3 regions of the Pantoea sp. X-Soil-YNGN-844 genome follow, and region 3 is predicted to be linked to each of the others. Evidence: predicted binding sites of a transcription regulator. Region 3 holds the regulator's gene; each other region holds the start of a gene.
The links. Region 3 encodes PurR, which represses purine synthesis genes. Its sites were predicted from a motif close to CANGCAAACGTTTGCNTG; they were not measured.
Positions count from the first base shown of each region.

Region 1: a site for PurR is predicted at 2,459-2,476, ahead of gcvT (glycine cleavage system aminomethyltransferase GcvT). Genes of this name have one in related genera too.
Region 2: a site for PurR is predicted at 1,643-1,660, ahead of cvpA (colicin V production protein). Genes of this name have one in related genera too.

Region 1 covers NZ_AP036007.1:3,307,047-3,312,901, forward strand. Annotated here, with positions in the region: gene gcvP (aminomethyl-transferring glycine dehydrogenase) at 1-817, opposite strand, end outside; gene gcvH (glycine cleavage system protein GcvH) at 898-1,284, opposite strand; gene gcvT (glycine cleavage system aminomethyltransferase GcvT) at 1,308-2,405, opposite strand; gene ubiI (FAD-dependent 2-octaprenylphenol hydroxylase) at 2,838-4,040, opposite strand; gene ubiH (2-octaprenyl-6-methoxyphenyl hydroxylase) at 4,054-5,232, opposite strand; gene pepP (Xaa-Pro aminopeptidase) at 5,229-5,855, opposite strand, start outside.
Region 2 covers NZ_AP036007.1:2,844,329-2,850,183, reverse strand. Annotated here, with positions in the region: gene folC (bifunctional tetrahydrofolate synthase/dihydrofolate synthase) at 1-684, shown strand, start outside; gene dedD (cell division protein DedD) at 677-1,459, shown strand; gene cvpA (colicin V production protein) at 1,724-2,209, shown strand; gene purF (amidophosphoribosyltransferase) at 2,247-3,764, shown strand; gene AC6I8C_RS13145 (UbiX family flavin prenyltransferase) at 3,878-4,447, shown strand; gene argT (lysine/arginine/ornithine ABC transporter substrate-binding protein ArgT) at 4,707-5,489, shown strand; gene AC6I8C_RS13135 (histidine ABC transporter permease HisQ) at 5,656-5,855, shown strand, end outside.
Region 3 covers NZ_AP036007.1:1,820,909-1,826,763, reverse strand. Annotated here, with positions in the region: gene AC6I8C_RS08480 (C40 family peptidase) at 1-805, shown strand, start outside; gene cydH (cytochrome bd-I oxidase subunit CydH) at 852-941, opposite strand; gene purR (HTH-type transcriptional repressor PurR) at 1,223-2,248, shown strand; gene punR (DNA-binding transcriptional activator PunR) at 2,245-3,150, opposite strand; gene punC (purine nucleoside transporter PunC) at 3,258-4,460, shown strand; gene cfa (cyclopropane fatty acyl phospholipid synthase) at 4,771-5,855, shown strand, end outside.

The DNA.
Region 1 (5,855 bases), 1.5 Mb from region 3:
AGCGCTGAGCGGAACCAAAGACGATGTCTGCGCCCTGCTTGCCCGGCGCTTCCAGTAACACCAGCGACATAAAGTCTGCCGCCATGCTGACCACGACATTACGAGCTTTCAGACCGGCAATCAGCGCGCTGTAATCGTGCGCTTCACCGGTGGTGCCCACCTGTTGCAGCAGTACACCAAAAAGATCGTCGTGATCGGATGCCTTGTCGTCGCTATCAATGATCAATTCGAAGCCGAACGTCTCCGCACGGGTACGAACCACATCCAGCGTCTGCGGATGAATATCGTCGGCAATAAAGAATTTATTGGCGTTTTTGAGCTTGCTGACGCGCTTTGCCATCGCCATTGCTTCGGCAGCAGCAGTGGCTTCATCCAGCAGTGAGGCAGACGCGATATCCATGCCGGTGAGATCCAGCGTCAGCTGCTGGAAGTTCAGCAGCGCTTCCAGACGGCCTTGTGAAACTTCAGGCTGATACGGCGTATAGGCGGTGTACCAGCCCGGATTCTCCAGCATGTTACGCAGGATGACCGGCGGGGTGATGACCGCGCTGTATCCCATACCTATCCAGGATTTGTACCGCAGATTCTGGCTGGCAATGGCTTTCAGTTCGGCCAGCGCCTGCTGTTCCGTGGCGGCTTCGCCCACCGCGGGCGGGCCTGGCAGCTGAATGTCTGCCGGCACAATCGTGCTGATTAACGCGTCCAGCGAACGGGCACCAATCGCGTCAAGCATCTGCGCCTGCTGCTCAGGTGAAGGACCAATATGGCGCTCGATGAATGCACCGTTGTGTTCAAGCTGGCTGAGAGTCTGAGTCATTAGCAGTAAATCCTGAATCGGGCTGGGGGAACCGGAGAGCAAACAGAAATCTGCGGCCTCTGCACGAGGCCGCCTGACGACTACTCGTCGATGGAAGCTTTATAAGCATCCGCATCCAGCAGCGTGTCGATTTCAGATGCGTCGCTGGCTTTGATTTTAAATAACCAGCCGCCGTCATAAGGCTCGCTGTTGACCTGCTCCGGTGAGTCGGTCAGCGCTTCGTTGACCGCCACAATCTCACCGCTGATCGGCGCATAGATGTCTGAAGCCGCTTTAACGGATTCAGCAACCGCGCACTCTTCACCGGCAGCAAACGTCGCGCCCACTTCAGGCAGATCAACAAATACCATGTCGCCCAGTAACTCCTGCGCATGTTCCGTAATCCCCACCGTGTAGCTGCCATCGGCTTCTTTGCGCACCCATTCGTGGCTGTCGCGGTACTTCAACGTATTCGGCACATTGCTCATTGGCCATTTCTCCTGAATAAAATTTACTGGGCGACCGGTTTACCGGCGCGGACAAAAACGGGACGGGTAACCTGAACCGGCATCTGGCGGTTACGGATCTCAACGATGGCAGTGCTGCCAATAGAGGCTGGAACACGCGCCAGGGCGATGCTGTAACCCAGCGTCGGCGAGAAAGAACCACTGGTGATGATGCCTTCCTGCAACTGCCCCTGGTCATCGGTGAAACGCACCGGCTGGCCGTTACGCAGCACCCCTTTTTCTGTGAGGATCAGCCCCACCAGTTTTTCGGTGCCACGTTCACGCTGCAGTTCCAGCGCTTCCCGGCCGATGAAATCGCGATCGGCGGGTTCCCAGCAGACGGTCCAGCCCATGTTGGCGGCCAGCGGTGACACGCCTTCATCCATCTCCTGACCATAAAGATTCATACCCGCCTCCAGACGCAGCGTATCGCGTGCGCCAAGGCCAGCCGGTTTTACACCAGCGGCCAGCAGACGCTGCCAGAAATCGGCCGCTTCTTCTGCGGGCATCGCAATTTCATAGCCCGCTTCGCCGGTGTAGCCGGTGGTAGCGATAAACAGGTCACCTGACTGCACACCGAAAAACGGCTTTATGCCTGCGACGGCCTGACGCTGCTCTTCGCTGAACAGGGTCTGCGCTTTCTGCTGCGCCTGCGGCCCCTGCACGGCAATCAGCGCCAGGTCATCACGTTCGGTGAGCGTAATGCCATAGCCCTCTGCGTGTTGGGTAATCCAGGCGAGGTCCTTCTCACGGGTCGCGGAGTTCACCACCAGCCTGAAGAACGTTTCGCTCATAAAGTAAACAATCAAATCATCAATGACGCCACCTGAAGCATTCAGCATGCCGGTGTAGAGCGCTTTGCCCGGCTGCGTCAGTTTTGCCACATCATTTGCCAGCAGGTAGCGCAGGAATTCGCGGGTACGCGGACCTGTCAGGTCAACAATGGTCATGTGAGAGACATCAAACATACCGGCGTCGCTGCGCACCACATGATGTTCATCCATCTGGGAACCATAGTGCAGCGGCATCATCCAGCCATGAAAATCCACCATGCGGGCACCGCAGGCCTGATGCTGTTCAAACAGAGGTGTTTGCTGAGTCATAACCATCCTGTGCAGAAGCGTTTGAGTGCAAAAGTGCGCCGGAATTCAGTGCCGACGCAAACGTTCTCTTACGGCTGACGTTACCACCGAATCTGACGATTAACCATAAGCAAACCGGGGTCGAAAGCAGATGCACAGCCTAACCAGGAACAGCTGACCACAGGATAAAAAACTGCAATTTTGTGATTAATCGCGCAATAAATGCAGAGTTTTTAAATATACGCAGCAAATTTATGCGGGATGGCATTCAGGATGTTAAAAAAATTCCGCACTCTGCCAGGAGATGAGTGAGAAAAAGTAATGCGAATTCAGTCGCAAAATTAGAATAAATCAAACGAAGATCCCTGATGGTGCAGCGTTGCCTTTTGGTGGTGCAGAGGGGGTCAGGTATAAAAAAAGCCAGCAGATGCTGGCTTATCAGAAGGTGTGGATTTAGCGTAGCCATGCGGGTAAATCATTCAGGCCCATCGCCTGCTTCAGCATCACCGGTTTGACACCCGGCAGGCGATCGGCCAGTTTCAGACCGACATCGCGCAGCAGTTTTTTTGCCGGATTATTACCGGCGAACATTTCACGGAAGCCCTGCATTCCCGCCAGCATCATGGCAGCACTGTGCTTACGGCTGCGCTCGTAGCGACGCAGATAAAGGTGCTGACCAATATCTTTACCCTGTTGATGCAGACGGCGAATTTCACCAATCAATTCGGCGGCATCCATAAAGCCAAGGTTAACGCCCTGACCCGCCAGTGGATGAATGGTGTGGGCCGCATCGCCCACCAGCGCCAGACGGTGTGCCGCAAAGTTGCGGGCATAGCGCGCCACCAGCGGGAACGACTTACGCTCGCTCTCGAGCTGGCACAGGCCAAGGCGCATATCAAACGCCACCGAGAGCTGCTGATTGAACAGCGCTTCCGGCATGGTTTCCAGACGACTCGCTTCCTGCGGCGAGAGCGACCAGACGATGGAGCTCAGATGGGGATCCTGCATCGGCAGGAAAGCCAGAATGCCGTCGCCGTGGAACACCTGGCGCGCCACCGCGTCGTGCGGCTTCTCAGTGCGGACGTTAGCCACTAACGCATGGTGATCGTAATCCCAGAAGGTCAGCGGAATATCGGCTTTATTACGCAGCCAGGAGTTAGCCCCGTCAGCGGCAATCATTAATCGCGCGCTTAACATGCTGCCATCCTGCAGGGTAATAAAGGCTTCATTGTCGCCAAACGCCACCTGCTGTAACTGCGAGGGTGCCATCAACGTTACGTCACTGCAGGCGCTGGCGCGTTGCCAGAGCGCGTTATGAATCACCGGATTTTCGATGATATGGCCCAGATGCGACAGGCCCTGCTGCTCATCATCAAAGGCGATGGTGCCGAAACTGTCCTTATCCCACACTTCCATGCCGTGATATGCGCGGCAGCGCAGCGAGAGAATGGTCGACCAGACATCCAGCTTCTGCAGCAGCCGTTCGCTGGCAGCGTTGATTGCCGATACGCGAATGGACGGAGACGCACTCAGCGCCAGCGGTGGCTCCGGCGATTTTTCCAGCACGGCGATGCGCAGTCCGCTGCCCTGCAAGCCGCAGGCCACTGCCAGCCCCACCATACCGCCACCGGCAATCACCACATCAAAAGTTTGCATCTGAGCCTCTTTATTAACGCTTAACCCAGCCAAGCGTACGCTCAGCCAGTTGATTTCGTAGCCACGGCAGATGATCCATCGCCAGCAGACCCAGGTTGCGACCGGCCACCATCGGGCCATAGCGATTCGCAAAGACACGAACCAGCCCGTCGGTAATACCGATGGTCGCGGCGCGGTCGGGCTGACGACGCTGCTGGTAATGGTTCAGCACCGTATAGCTGCCGGGGTCCTGCTGCTGGCGATGGGCGGCGGCCAGGGTTTCGGCCAGCGACATCACATCCCGCAGGCCAAGATTGAAGCCCTGACCAGCAATCGGATGCAGCGTCTGCGCTGCATTGCCCACCACCGCCACGCGGTGGGTCACGGGCGAGATCGCCCGGTGGAGTGCCAGCGGGTAGTATTCACGCTGACCGGTGTGGGTGAATTTGCCCAGGCGCCAGCCAAAGGCACGCTGCAAATGGCTAAGGAATTCGGCCTCGCTCCACTCCTGAATCTTTTGACGCTCCGACAGCGGATGACACCAGACCAGTGACAGACGGTTGCCGGACATCGGCAGCAACGCCAGCGGGCCATGCTCGGTGAAACGCTCGAATGCCCGGCCCTGATGAGGCAACGCAGTGGTGACATTGGCAATCACGGCGAGCTGCTGATAGTCGTCCCGCTGCCACTGAATACCGCACGAGGCGGCCAGCGCAGAGCGCGTGCCATCCGCCGCCACCAGCAGTTTGCCGCTCAGTTGCTCGCCACTGTCCAGCGCCACCTCTACCTGCTGCTCGCTGCGTTGGGCATGCGTGACGCGCGCCGGACAGCGCAGCGTCACGCCTGGCGCTTTTTTCAGTTCAGCAAACAGCCGCTGACCGACGTCAAACAGTTCGACCACCTGTCCCAGCGCCGGAATAGCGTAATCAGCCGCTGCCAGCGACACAAAGCCGGCGTGCCCGCGGTCGGAAACATGGATATCGGTAATCGGGGTGGCACAACTGGCGATGCGCTGCCACAGATTGATGTCCGCCAGCTGCTGGCAGGTGCCGGCAGAGAGCGCAATCGCGCGGCCATCGAAACCAGGATGCGCCCGACTGCCAGGCTCACTGCTTTCAATCAGCGTCACCGGCAGTGTGCCCTGGGTAATATGGGAGATCGCCAGCGCCAGCGTCGCCCCGGTCATGCCGCCTCCGGCAATCAGAATCGTCATGCCTGTTTTGCCGCCGCCATTAGTGCTTCAATCTCATCGGCCTCTTTCACCACGCTGTCAGTGAGATTCTCAATGCCATCTTCCGTAATGACAATGTCATCTTCGATTCGGATACCGATGCCACGATACTGTGCGGGCACGTCCGCATCCGGGGCGATATAAAGGCCCGGCTCAATGGTTAACACCATGCCCGGCTCCAGAATCCGGTCGCGGCTGGGGGTCCCGTAGTGACCGACATCGTGCACATCCAGCCCCAGCCAGTGGCTCAGGCCGTGCATAAAGAACCGGCGATGCGCCTCTTCGGCAAGCAGGGTATCAACGTCGCCTTCAAGAATGCCCAGTTCAACCAGACCGGTAATCATGATTCGCACCACTTCATCATTCACTTCACGAATGCTGACGCCAGGGCGGAACAGCTCAAGCGATCGGTTCAGCGAAGCCAGCACAATGTCGTAAATCGCGCGCTGCGCCGGGCTGAATTTGCCGTTAACCGGGAAGGTGCGGGTTATATCGCCCGCATAGCCATAGAATTCACAGCCTGCATCGATAAGCACCAGATCGCCGTCGCGCATTTCACTTTCGTTTTCGGTGTAGTGCAGAATGCAGCCGTTCTCTCCGGATCC
Region 2 (5,855 bases), 1.0 Mb from region 3:
GGGAAACCGGCAGTAGTCGGTGAACCCGATATGCCACACAGCATCGCTGTGGTCGCGCAGGAAAAAGGCGCTCAGCTGTTACAGCGCAACCGCGACTGGTCCTGGCATGCCCAGGCCGAAAGCTGGTCGCTGCGTGATGCGCAGGGCGAGCTGAACGATCTGCCGCTGCCTCAGGTGCCGCTGCCTAACGCGGCGACCGCGCTGGTGGCGTTGCGTGTTTCAGGGCTTGAGGTCAGTGAGATGCAGATTCGCGCCAGCCTGCCGCTGGCGATGTTGCCAGGGCGGTTCCAGACGATAAGTGAATCACCGCGCGTGATTCTGGATGTCGCTCATAACCCGCACGCGGCAGGCTATCTGGCGTCGCGTCTGGCGACGCTGCCGAAACGCGGCAAAGTGCATGCCGTCGTGGGCATGTTGCATGATAAAGATATCGCCGGAACGCTCGCGGCATTGGCTCCAATGGTTGATGCCTGGTACTGTGCACCGCTTGACGGTCCGCGCGGTGCCAGTGCAGAGCAGCTGCTGGACGCGCTGCCGCAGGGCGAGGCCTTTGGTTCAGTTGAACTCGCCTGGCAGCAGGCGCGCGAGCGGGCTGTGCCGCAGGACACTGTGCTGGTCTGTGGTTCATTCCACACGGTGGCACAGGTCATGGAATCGATTGAAACGGAGAAAGGACGTGGCTAGTAAGTTTCAGAACCGTTTAGTCGGCACCGTTATTCTGGTCGCCGTTGGCGTGATTGTGCTGCCAGGGCTGCTGGATGGTCAGAAAAAGCATTACAAAGAGGAGTTCGCCGCCATTCCGCTGGTGCCGAAACCTGACGATCAGCAGGACAGCGAAATGGTGCCGCCGGTAACCCAGTCGCTGCCGGCTCAGCCGCCGGAAGGCGCAGGCAGCGCCGTCAATAGCAGCAATGGCAATGGTAAAACCAACGCCACGGCGGAGCAGGGGCGGACGCAGCCGGATGAAGAGAGCGATCCGGTCGTGGTCTCGCCGCCGCCGGTTCATCAGTCTGTGCCTGCGCAGACGGTGACGAAGCCGAAAGTGGCAGAGCAGCAGAAACCGAAGGCCATCGAGCAGCCTAAGCAGAAGCCGGTTGAACAGCAGAAGCCAAAAATCGTTGAGCAGCCCAAACCGAAGCCGGTTGAGCAACCTAAAGCGGTTGAGCAGCCGAAGCAGGAAGAAGCGCCAAAAGCGGCAGAGACCACGGCTCCGGCGGGGCAGGCTTATGTGGTGCAGTTAGGTGCGCTGAAGAACGCCAGCAAAGTAAATGAGATTGTCGCGCAGTTGCGGCTGTCGGGTTATCGCGCCTTTACCGTGCCGTCAACGCCGGTTCAGGGCCAGATTACCCGTATCTACGTTGGCCCTGATGCCTCGAAAGCTAAAATGCAGAGTGCAGTGGGTGAACTGAAAAACATCTCAGGACTGGGCGGTGTCGTAAAACCCTACAGCGCCCGTTAGCGCGGTGATTGGCGCTGCCGATAGCAGTAACAGGCTGCGTCTTTTACCGGGCAGGCAGCGCGCTTAACGCGCGCTGCCACGAAGAATAGTGACGATTTTCAACGGCCTGTCCGGTTGAGAATCATCCGGGCGATTGCGGTTTTTTTCATCGCCTTTTTTATGGATGCAGAAAAAGAAAACCGCTACGCAAACGTTTTCTTTTTCTGTTAGAATGCGCCCCGAACTGGATGCAGGGGTGCAATTGCACTGGCGCTGGAAGAGTTCATGATCTGGATTGATTACGTCATTATTGCGGTAGTTGGTTTTTCGGCTCTGGTCAGCCTGGTTCGTGGGTTTGTCCGGGAAGCCTTATCTCTCGTTACCTGGGGATGCGCGTTTTTTGTCGCCAGTCATTACTACGCCTACCTTGCAGTCTGGTTTACAGGTTTTGACGACGAACTGGTTCGTAACGGTATCGCCATCGGTGTGCTGTTTGTGGCGACCCTGATTGTGGGCGCCATTGTGAACTACGTTATCGGCACGCTGGTGGAAAAAACCGGCCTGTCGGGAACCGACCGGGTGTTGGGCGTCTGTTTCGGGGCGTTGCGTGGTGTGCTGATCGTAGCCGCTTTGCTGTTCTTCCTTGATACATTCACTGGCTTTTCTAAAAGTCCGGACTGGCAACAGTCTCAACTCATTCCCGAGTTCAGTTATATCATCAGGTGGTTCTTTGATTACCTGAAAAGCACGTCGAGTTTTTTACCCCGGTGATGTGACCGGGTGTGCGGCTAAATGAGGAAATGACAACATGTGCGGTATTGTCGGTATCACCGGTTTCATGCCGGTCAACCAGTCGATCTATGACGCGTTAACGGTGCTCCAGCACCGCGGGCAGGATGCCGCAGGCATTTGTACTATCGATGCGCTGAAATGTTTTCGCCTGCGAAAGGCAAACGGCCTGGTCAGCGACGTTTTCGAAGCACGCCACATGCAGCGACTGCAGGGCAATATGGGGATCGGTCACGCGCGTTATCCCACCGCGGGCAGCTCCAGTGCCTCTGAAGCGCAGCCATTCTACGTAAACTCCCCGTATGGCATCACCCTGGCGCACAACGGTAACCTGACCAACGCCCATGTGCTGCGTAAGCACCTGTTCGAAAAGGGTCGCCGTCACGTTAATACCACCTCAGATTCTGAAATCCTGCTGAACATTTTTGCGCAGGAGTTAGATCGTTTTCAAAACGATCCGCTGGAAGCTGACAACATTTTTGCTGCGGTGGCTGCGGTACATCAGCAGGTTCGCGGTGCCTACGCCGTCGTAGCGATGATTATCGGCCACGGCATGGTGGCCTTCCGCGACCCTAACGGCATCCGTCCGCTGGTGCTGGGCAAGCGCGTTATCGCCGATGGCCGCACCGAATATATGGTCGCCTCCGAGAGTGTCGCGCTGGATACGCTGGGCTTTGAGTTCATCCGTGACGTTGCACCGGGTGAAGCGGTTTATGTCACTGAAGCCGGCCAGCTTTCGACCCGCCAGTGTGCTGAAAACCCGAAAAGCAATCCGTGCCTGTTCGAGTATGTCTACTTTGCGCGTCCGGATTCCTTCCTGGACAAGATTTCGGTCTACAGCGCTCGTGTCCGCATGGGTACTAAGCTGGGCGAGAAAATTGCCCGCGAGTGGGAAGATCTCGATATCGATGTTGTGATTCCGATTCCGGAAACCTCAACCGATATCGCGCTGGAAATCGCCCGTATTCTCGACAAGCCTTATCGTCAGGGCTTCGTGAAAAACCGCTACGTTGGCCGTACCTTTATCATGCCGGGACAGCAGTTACGTCGCAGCGCAGTACGCCGCAAGCTCAACGCGAACCGCGCTGAATTCCGTGATAAAAACGTGCTGCTGGTGGATGACTCTATCGTGCGCGGTACGACTTCAGAGCAGATTATTGAGATGGCGCGTGAAGCAGGTGCAAAACGCGTTTACCTGGCCTCAGCGGCACCGGAAATTCGTTTCCCTAACGTCTACGGCATCGATATGCCGAGCGCCACGGAACTGATTGCGCACGGCCGCGAAGTGGAAGAGATTCGCCAGCTGATTAAAGCCGATGCATTGATTTTCCAGGATCTCGACGATCTGATTGAAGCGGTGCGTGAAGAGAACCCGGACATTGCACAATTTGAGTGCTCGGTGTTCAACGGTATTTACGTGACGAAAGATGTTGACCAGCAGTATCTGGAGTATCTGGAGTCGCTGCGTAATGATGATGCCAAAGCGCTTCAGCGCCAGAACGAAGTCGAAAACCTTGAGCTGCACAACGAAGGCTGATACCCATCCATAGTCGGGCAGCATAAAGCAGGGCGGGAGCAATCCCGCCCTGTTTGTTTTCAGAAACCCGCTGGCCGCGTATGATGGCGCATTGGCTGACATAAGGTTGGAATATGAAACGACTCATCATTGGCATCTCTGGCGCAAGCGGGGTGATCTATGGCGTGCGCATGCTGCAGGTGTTGCAGCAGGTGGAAGAGGTAGAAACGCATCTGGTCATGAGCCAGGCGGCACGTCAGACGCTGGGGCTGGAGAGCGACTATTCGCTGCGTGACGTGCAGGCGCTGGCCGATGTGGTGCATGACGTGCGCGATATTGCAGCAAATATCTCGTCGGGATCGTTCAAAACGCTGGGCATGGCGATTTTACCCTGCTCAATGAAAACGCTTTCAGGCATTGTGCACAGCTACAGTGACTCATTGCTGACCCGTGCGGCTGATGTGGTATTAAAGGAGCAGCGTAAGCTGGTGTTGTGCGTACGCGAAACCCCGCTGCATGTTGGCCACCTGCGGATGATGACCACCGCGGCTGAACTGGGTGCCATTATCATGCCGCCCGTGCCGGCGTTTTATCATCGGCCTGAAACCATCGATCAGCTCATCGACCAGACCGTGAATCGGGTAATCGATCAGTTCGATATCGAATTACCGGAAGATCTCTTTATGCGCTGGCAGGGTGCATAAAGTTCCGCTGGCGCACTCATTTAGTGCATAAGCGCGCCTCGGATCACTCTTCGTGCATTTGACGCACCAAAAGTTAACAACGTCGCTTTTTCTCTTTTACTTCACTGCTATATTCCCCTCACAAACACAGCGTTTTCGCCTGTCTGTCATCACGTTAACGCCGTGGATAACTTGCAGAACTGGCATGAAACATGCAAATTACTTTGCGCAAACACATCACGAACCACATAACAAAAAGCACTTCACTTGAGGGTAATCTATGAAAAAGCGTGTTCTGGCTCTTTCCCTGATGCTGGGCTTAACCAGTGCTGCCAGCGTCTTCGCTGCAGTTCCGGGTTCAATCCGTATCGGCACAGATCCAACTTACCCACCGTTTGAGTCGAAAGACGCACAAGGCAAGTTAGTGGGCTTTGATATCGATCTCGCTAACGAAATCTGTAAACGTATTCATACCCAATGTACCTATGTTGAAAGCGACTTTGATGCGCTGATCCCCTCGCTGAAAGCGAAGAAAATTGATGCCATCATCTCCTCACTTTCCATCACAGCAAAACGTCAGGAAGAGATCGCCTTCTCGGAAAAACTCTATGCGGCGAACGCGCGCTTAGTGGCACCGAAGGGATCGAAAATTGAGCCGACCATTGAGTCGCTGAAAGGCAAAAACATCGGTCTGTTGCAGGGCACCACCCAGGAAACCTACGCCAATCAGAACTGGCGGCCAAAAGGGGTGAATGTTACGCCTTATGCTAACCAGGATCTGGTTTATCAGGATCTGAACGCCGGTCGTATTGATGCGGCCTTCCAGGATGAAGTGCAGGCCAGCGAAGGTTTCCTGAAGCAGCCAGTCGGTAAAAACTACGCCTTCGCCGGTCCGGCGGTTAAAGATGACAAGATCTTTGGCGTTGGTACGGGTATGGGACTGCGTAAAGATGACAGCGAACTGAAAGCCGCCATCGACAAAGCCTTTGCTGATATGCGCAAAGATGGCACCTACGACAAGATTGCGAAGAAATACTTCGATTTCAATGTGTACGGCGACTAACCATCCTGTCGCTTTATCCTCTGTATGCTGAAGCCCGCCGGAACGGACGGCTTAATGCCGCTGCGCCCTGGCGGGCAGATGGCAGAGACGCCAGAGTGATAAAGCTAAACTGCCCGTCTCGCTGGCGGGCAGCGTTTTGTTTTCACCCCACGACAGGACCCTCTCAATGCTGTATGGCTATTCTGATGTAATTCTTCGGGGCACGCTGGTGACGCTGGAGCTGGCGCTCACTTCCGTCGTGCTGGCAGTGCTGCTGGGCCTGATTGGCGCAGGCGCGAAACTGTCGCGCAGCCGGCCACTGGCGATGATTTTTGAAGGCTACACCACGCTGATTCGTGGCGTGCCAGACCTCGTACTGATGCTGCT
Region 3 (5,855 bases):
TTTAATCATTACGCTTTTTATGCTGGCCTTTGCGCAACTGTTTTTCAACATCGCCGCTGCGTCGCCTCACGCGCCGGTGAACGTCAGTACGCATAAAGCAGAGAAAAAGAGTGCGCGCGACGATGAACGCCGCAAGCGTCGCCCGGTAAAAACGGTGACAAAAAAAACTCGTCTCAGCCCTGATCAAAAACTTAAAACGAAAAAACAGAAAAAAGTCGAACTCACTGCTAAACAGACGCCTGCTAAGAAGACCTCGCTCAAAACCGCCCGTATCAGCAAAAGCAAAGAAAAAAACAAAGAGAAGAAACGCTATGGGCATCAGCGCCAGCTGAAAACCGCTGAGGTCACCACCCGCGAGCCAGGCACGATTAAAATGAGCAAATCCCACCGCCAGCGCTATCAGAAGGCGCGTGAGACCGCAATGACCAAGCTGATGGGGCAGTTGGGTAAACCCTATCAGTGGGGCGGCACTTCTCCACATACAGGTTTCGATTGCAGCGGTCTGGTCTGGTATGCCTATAAAGACCTGGTGAAGTTTAAGATCCCGCGTACCGCTAATGAAATGTATCACCTGCGAGACGCCGCGCCGATCAAGCGTGAGTCGCTGGAGAAAGGCGATCTGGTCTTCTTCCGTATTAATGGCCGCGGCACGGCAGACCACGTCGGCGTTTACCTGGGCGATGGCAAGTTTATTCAGTCGCCGCGTACCGGCAAAGATATTCAGATCAGTGCATTAGGGGAAGATTACTGGCAGCGCCACTATATTGGTGCCCGTCGGGTGATGACGCCGAAAACCATTCGCTGAGCAGCAGTATAGTCCGAAAGAAGCCGGGATAATCCCGGCTTTTTTATTAGTGCAGAATGGCAGTAAAACTAAAGGCCACAATCATCAGCAGACAGCCGATAGTGGTCATCAAAGCCAGTTTCAAATCGGTACTCATTGCTTGCTCCTTAGTCACACACTTTGCAGGGATATGGCATTTTCCCACAGGGTCCGGTAAAAATCTCGTTTTATCCGTTCAGCCTTGTTAGAATCCCGCCTTTGTTGCGCAACGCGCGCATCCCTGATTCCGTTTGCGCATCTTTTCAGGCGTTTTTTCTCCGCCAGTCGCCTGTTTACCGGCCAGAAAAGCCGCATTTTTGCGGAAAAAACCCTGAGCAGACGCAAACGTTTAACATTACGCTTATCATAGAGTTAGGTAAGCACTGGAGTCCGATTTTCATGGCAACAATTAAAGATGTGGCGAAACGCGCTGGCGTCTCAACGACCACCGTTTCGCACGTCATCAATAAAACACGCTTTGTCGCTGAAGAGACACGCGAGGCGGTCTGGCAGGCAATTAAGGAACTGCACTACTCGCCAAGTGCGGTGGCGCGCAGCCTGAAAGTAAACCACACCAAAACGTTGGGCCTGCTTGCCACCTCCAGCGAAGCGCCCTATTTCGCTGAAATTATTGAAGCGGTTGAAAACCACTGTTTTGATAAAGGCTATACGCTGATTCTGGGTAATGCGCATAACGACCTGCAAAAACAGCGCGCCTACCTCAGCATGATGGCGCAGAAGCGCGTCGATGGCCTGCTGGTGATGTGCTCTGAGTATCCGGACGATCTGCTGCAGATGCTGGAAGAGAACCGCAATATCCCGATGGTGGTGATGGACTGGGGTGAATCGCGCGCCGACTTTACCGATACGGTTCTCGATAACGCCTTCCAGGGCGGCTATCTGGCGGGACGTTATCTGATTGAACGCGGACACCGTGATATTGGTGCTATCCCCGGTCAGATGGAGCGTAACACCGGCGGCGGACGCCATGCCGGTTTCCTGAAGGCACTGGAAGAAGCGGGTATTCAGCCGCGTGCCGAGTGGATTGTACAGGGTGACTTTGAGCCGGAATCGGGCTATCAGGCGATGCAGCAGATCCTGTCGCAGAAGCAGCGTCCGACGGCGGTGTTCTGTGGCGGTGACATCATGGCGATGGGCGCGATTTGCGCCGCCGACGAGATGGGTTTGCGCGTCCCACAGGATATTTCGGTGATCGGCTATGACAATGTGCGCAACGCCCGTTATTTCGCACCGGCCCTGACCACAGTGCATCAGCCTAAAGCCCAGTTGGGTGAGAAAGCGCTGGAAATGCTTCTGGACCGCATTACCAGTAAGCGCGAAGTGTCACAAACGATTGAGGTCCATCCCACGCTGATTGAGCGCCGTTCCGTGGCCGATGGCCCGTTCCGCGACTATCGCCGTTAATGCTCGCTTAACCACTCCTGATTAAGAGTTTGCGCATCACCCAGATAGCTGAGCAACCAGCCTGTCGCCGGTGATGCGCGATCCTCAGCCCAGCTGACGCAACAGGGGCTATCCGGAAATGCCACCGGCAGCGTCAGTTCGACCAGCTCGCCGCTGTCGAGCAGTGGTCTGGCCAGATGACCCGGCACCATCGCCACACATAAGCCTGCCTGCACGCATTCCAGTCCGGTTTGCCACTCCGGCACCACCAGCCTGCGCTGGTTATCCAGCGTCCATGTCATACGACGCGGCAGTGCGCGTGATGTATCTTCCAGCACCAGTGACGGCCAGCTACGCAGCGTATCATCATCGATCTGGCTCGCCTGCGTCAGAGGATGCTCGGGCGCGACCACGCAACGCCAGTTGAGCATACCCATATCGCGAAATGCAAACCGTCCGCCTACCGGAATCGCCTGAGTGGCCCCAATCGCAACTTCCACCCGACCGTCGGCCAGCGCATCCCAGACGCCGTTAAAAACTTCATAGCTGATGATCAGTTCCATATCGGGAAAGTGGCGATAGAAGTCTTTAACCAGCTGCCGGGTGCGCTGAGGTTTTGCGATACGGTCAACGGCAATGCTGAGCTGCCCCCGCCAGCCGTTGGCCAGTTGCTGACACTGCCGCCGGGTGGCAAGCATTTTTTTGATGACGCTGCGCCCTTCCCGGACAAAATGTTCGCCTGCTGGCGTCAGCACTACTTCGCGATGCTGGCGTTCGAACAGTGGCACTGCCAGCCAGTTCTCCAGCTGACGCACCGTGTAGCTGATAGCAGAGGGCACCCGATGTAACTCCTGCGCGGCGGCGCTGAAACTGCCCCCGCGGGCAACCGCGTCAACGACCTCTAATGCATATTCTGACCACATAATCTGCCTTCAAAAATTTTAACAGCAACCGGCAAATATTACCGTTTCACAGCGGCAAACGCACCTTTTACACTCTGCCGCGTTTATCCTGCAAAAATGAGAATGAGATGCTGTCGAATAAAGGATTTATGCCCTATCTTGCCCTGCTGAGCATGCTCGGCTTTTTAGCCACTGACATGTATCTGCCCGCCTTTGGTGCGATGCAGCAAACGTTTAATACCTCGCCGGGCCTGATCAGCGCCAGTATGAGTCTCTTCCTGGCGGGCTTCGCCTGTGGTCAGCTCTTCTGGGGACCGCTTTCCGATCGCATTGGCCGCAAACCGGTGCTGCTGGCCGGACTGGCCATGTTTGGCGTCGGCTGTGCGGGCATGCTGTGGGTGAATGATATCACTCTGATGCTGGCGCTGCGCTTTGTGCAGGCGATTGGCGTCTGTGCTGCGGCCGTGAGCTGGCAGGCGCTGGTGGTGGATCGCTATCCTGCCGCGCGCGCCAACAAAGTCTTTGCCACGATTATGCCGCTGGTTGCGCTCTCGCCGGCGCTGGCACCGTTGCTGGGTGCCTGGCTCATCGGCCATTTCCACTGGCGTTCGATTTTCCTGGTGCTGACCCTGATTGCGGTGGCGTTGATTCTGACCACGCTGCGTCTGCCCACCGTGCGCAAGGCTGCGGGAGAAAAAGGTGCGCAGCCGGGCTTTTTCACGCTGCTTAAATCACGAGTCTACAGCGGCAACGTGCTGATCTACTCCGCCTGCTCCGCCAGCTTCTTTGCCTGGCTGACCGGATCGCCCTTTATTCTGGCGGATCTGGGTCTGTCGCCCGCTGATATCGGTCTGAGTTATGTGCCCCAGACGCTCGCCTTTTTAATTGGCGGCTTCGGCTGTCGCACCCTGCTCAACCGCTTTAACGGCGCACAGTTGCTGCCCTGGCTGCTGGCCGTCTACAGCCTGAGCATTCTGGCGCTGTTTGCTGTTGCGCTTGCTGGCAGCAGCACGCTGGTGAGCCTGATGGTGCCGTTCTGTGGGATGGCGCTGGCTAACGGCGCGATTTATCCAATAGTGGTTTCCAGTGCACTGACGCCCTTCCCGCATGCCACCGGTAAAGCGGCCGCATTGCAGAACACCTTACAGCTAGGACTCTGCTTCGCTGCAAGCCTGGCAGTCTCTGCCGGATTAACGCATGCACTGTTTACCACTACGCTGATGATGACGGTGACGATTCTGCTGGCGCTGGTGGGTTACGCCACACAGCGTACCGCAAGCGCACAAACTGTTGTTGCCTCCGCGCAACCTGCCTGCCAGGATAATCACTGACACACTGACTTTTTCGTTAGCCTCCTAACAATAAGTCATTGAATATTGACCCGCGTGAGAATATACTCATCCGGGTCAACAAATCTGTAATAAATCAACAATATAATAACGTAATAATCTGATTGGCACCCTGTTGCCGGGACGGTATTCGCGCGCGTTATTCTTACCCTGACCGACCTGCTGCAGGCTATTCCAGTCCTCTGTATCACACAGTCAACCGGTGTGCGGAGTCATCCGTGCCGTTTCTCAATGCCTGACGAAATTGACTACTCTTTGTTCAGGTTCAGATTGGACAGGTGGTGGAAAAGCTATGAGTTCATCTTATGCAGAAGCAGTGAGCCCTGAGGAAAACCATTGGTATCGCATCGTCCACGAAATGCTGGAAAAAGCGGATATTGAAATTAATGGTTCACGCCCCTGGGATATTCATATTAATCATCCCGGCTTTTTTAAGCGTGTTCTGCAGGAGGGATCGCTTGGGCTCGGTGAGAGCTATATGGATGGATGGTGGGAGTGCGATCGGCTGGATATTTTCTTCCATCAGGTGCTGAAACATAAACTCGATCAGCAACTCCCGCATCACTTTAAAGATACGCTGCGCATTGCCGCTGCCCGCTTAACCAATCTGCAGTCAAAAAAGCGGGCCTGGATTGTCGGTAAAGAGCATTACGACCTGGGTAACGATCTCTTTTCACTGATGCTCGACCCCTATATGCAATATTCCTGTGGCTACTGGAAAGAGGCCACAACCCTGGCGACGGCGCAGGAAGCCAAGCTGGATATGATTTGCCGTAAATTAGCGCTGGAGCCCGGAATGTCTCTGCTGGATATCGGCTGTGGCTGGGGCGGACTCGCGGAATTTGCCGCACGTCATTATGGCGTCAACGTGCATGGCGTGACGATTTCCGCCGAACAACAGAAACTGGCGCAGCAGCGCTGTAGCGGATTAGACGTCACGATTCTGTTGCAGGATTATCGCGATCTGAATGAGCAGTTTGATCGCATCGTTTCAGTAGGCATGTTCGAGCATGTCGGGCCGAAGAATTACGCCACCTATTTTGATGTGGTCGATCGTAATTTAAAGCCTGACGGAATTTTTCTGCTTCACACCATTGGCGCGATTAAAACCGATATGAGCGTCGATCCCTGGATCGACAAATATATCTTCCCCAACGGCTGCCTGCCTTCAGTGCGTCACGTGGCGGATGCCAGCGAGCCGCATTTTATTCTGGAAGACTGGCATAACTTTGGGGCCGATTACGACAAAACGCTGATGGCCTGGCATGAGCGCTTTATGCAGGCCTGGCCGGAGCTGGCCGATAACTATGGCGAACGCTTTAAGCGGATGTTCTCCTATTATCTCAATGCCTGTGCCGGCGCCTTCCGCGCGCGGGA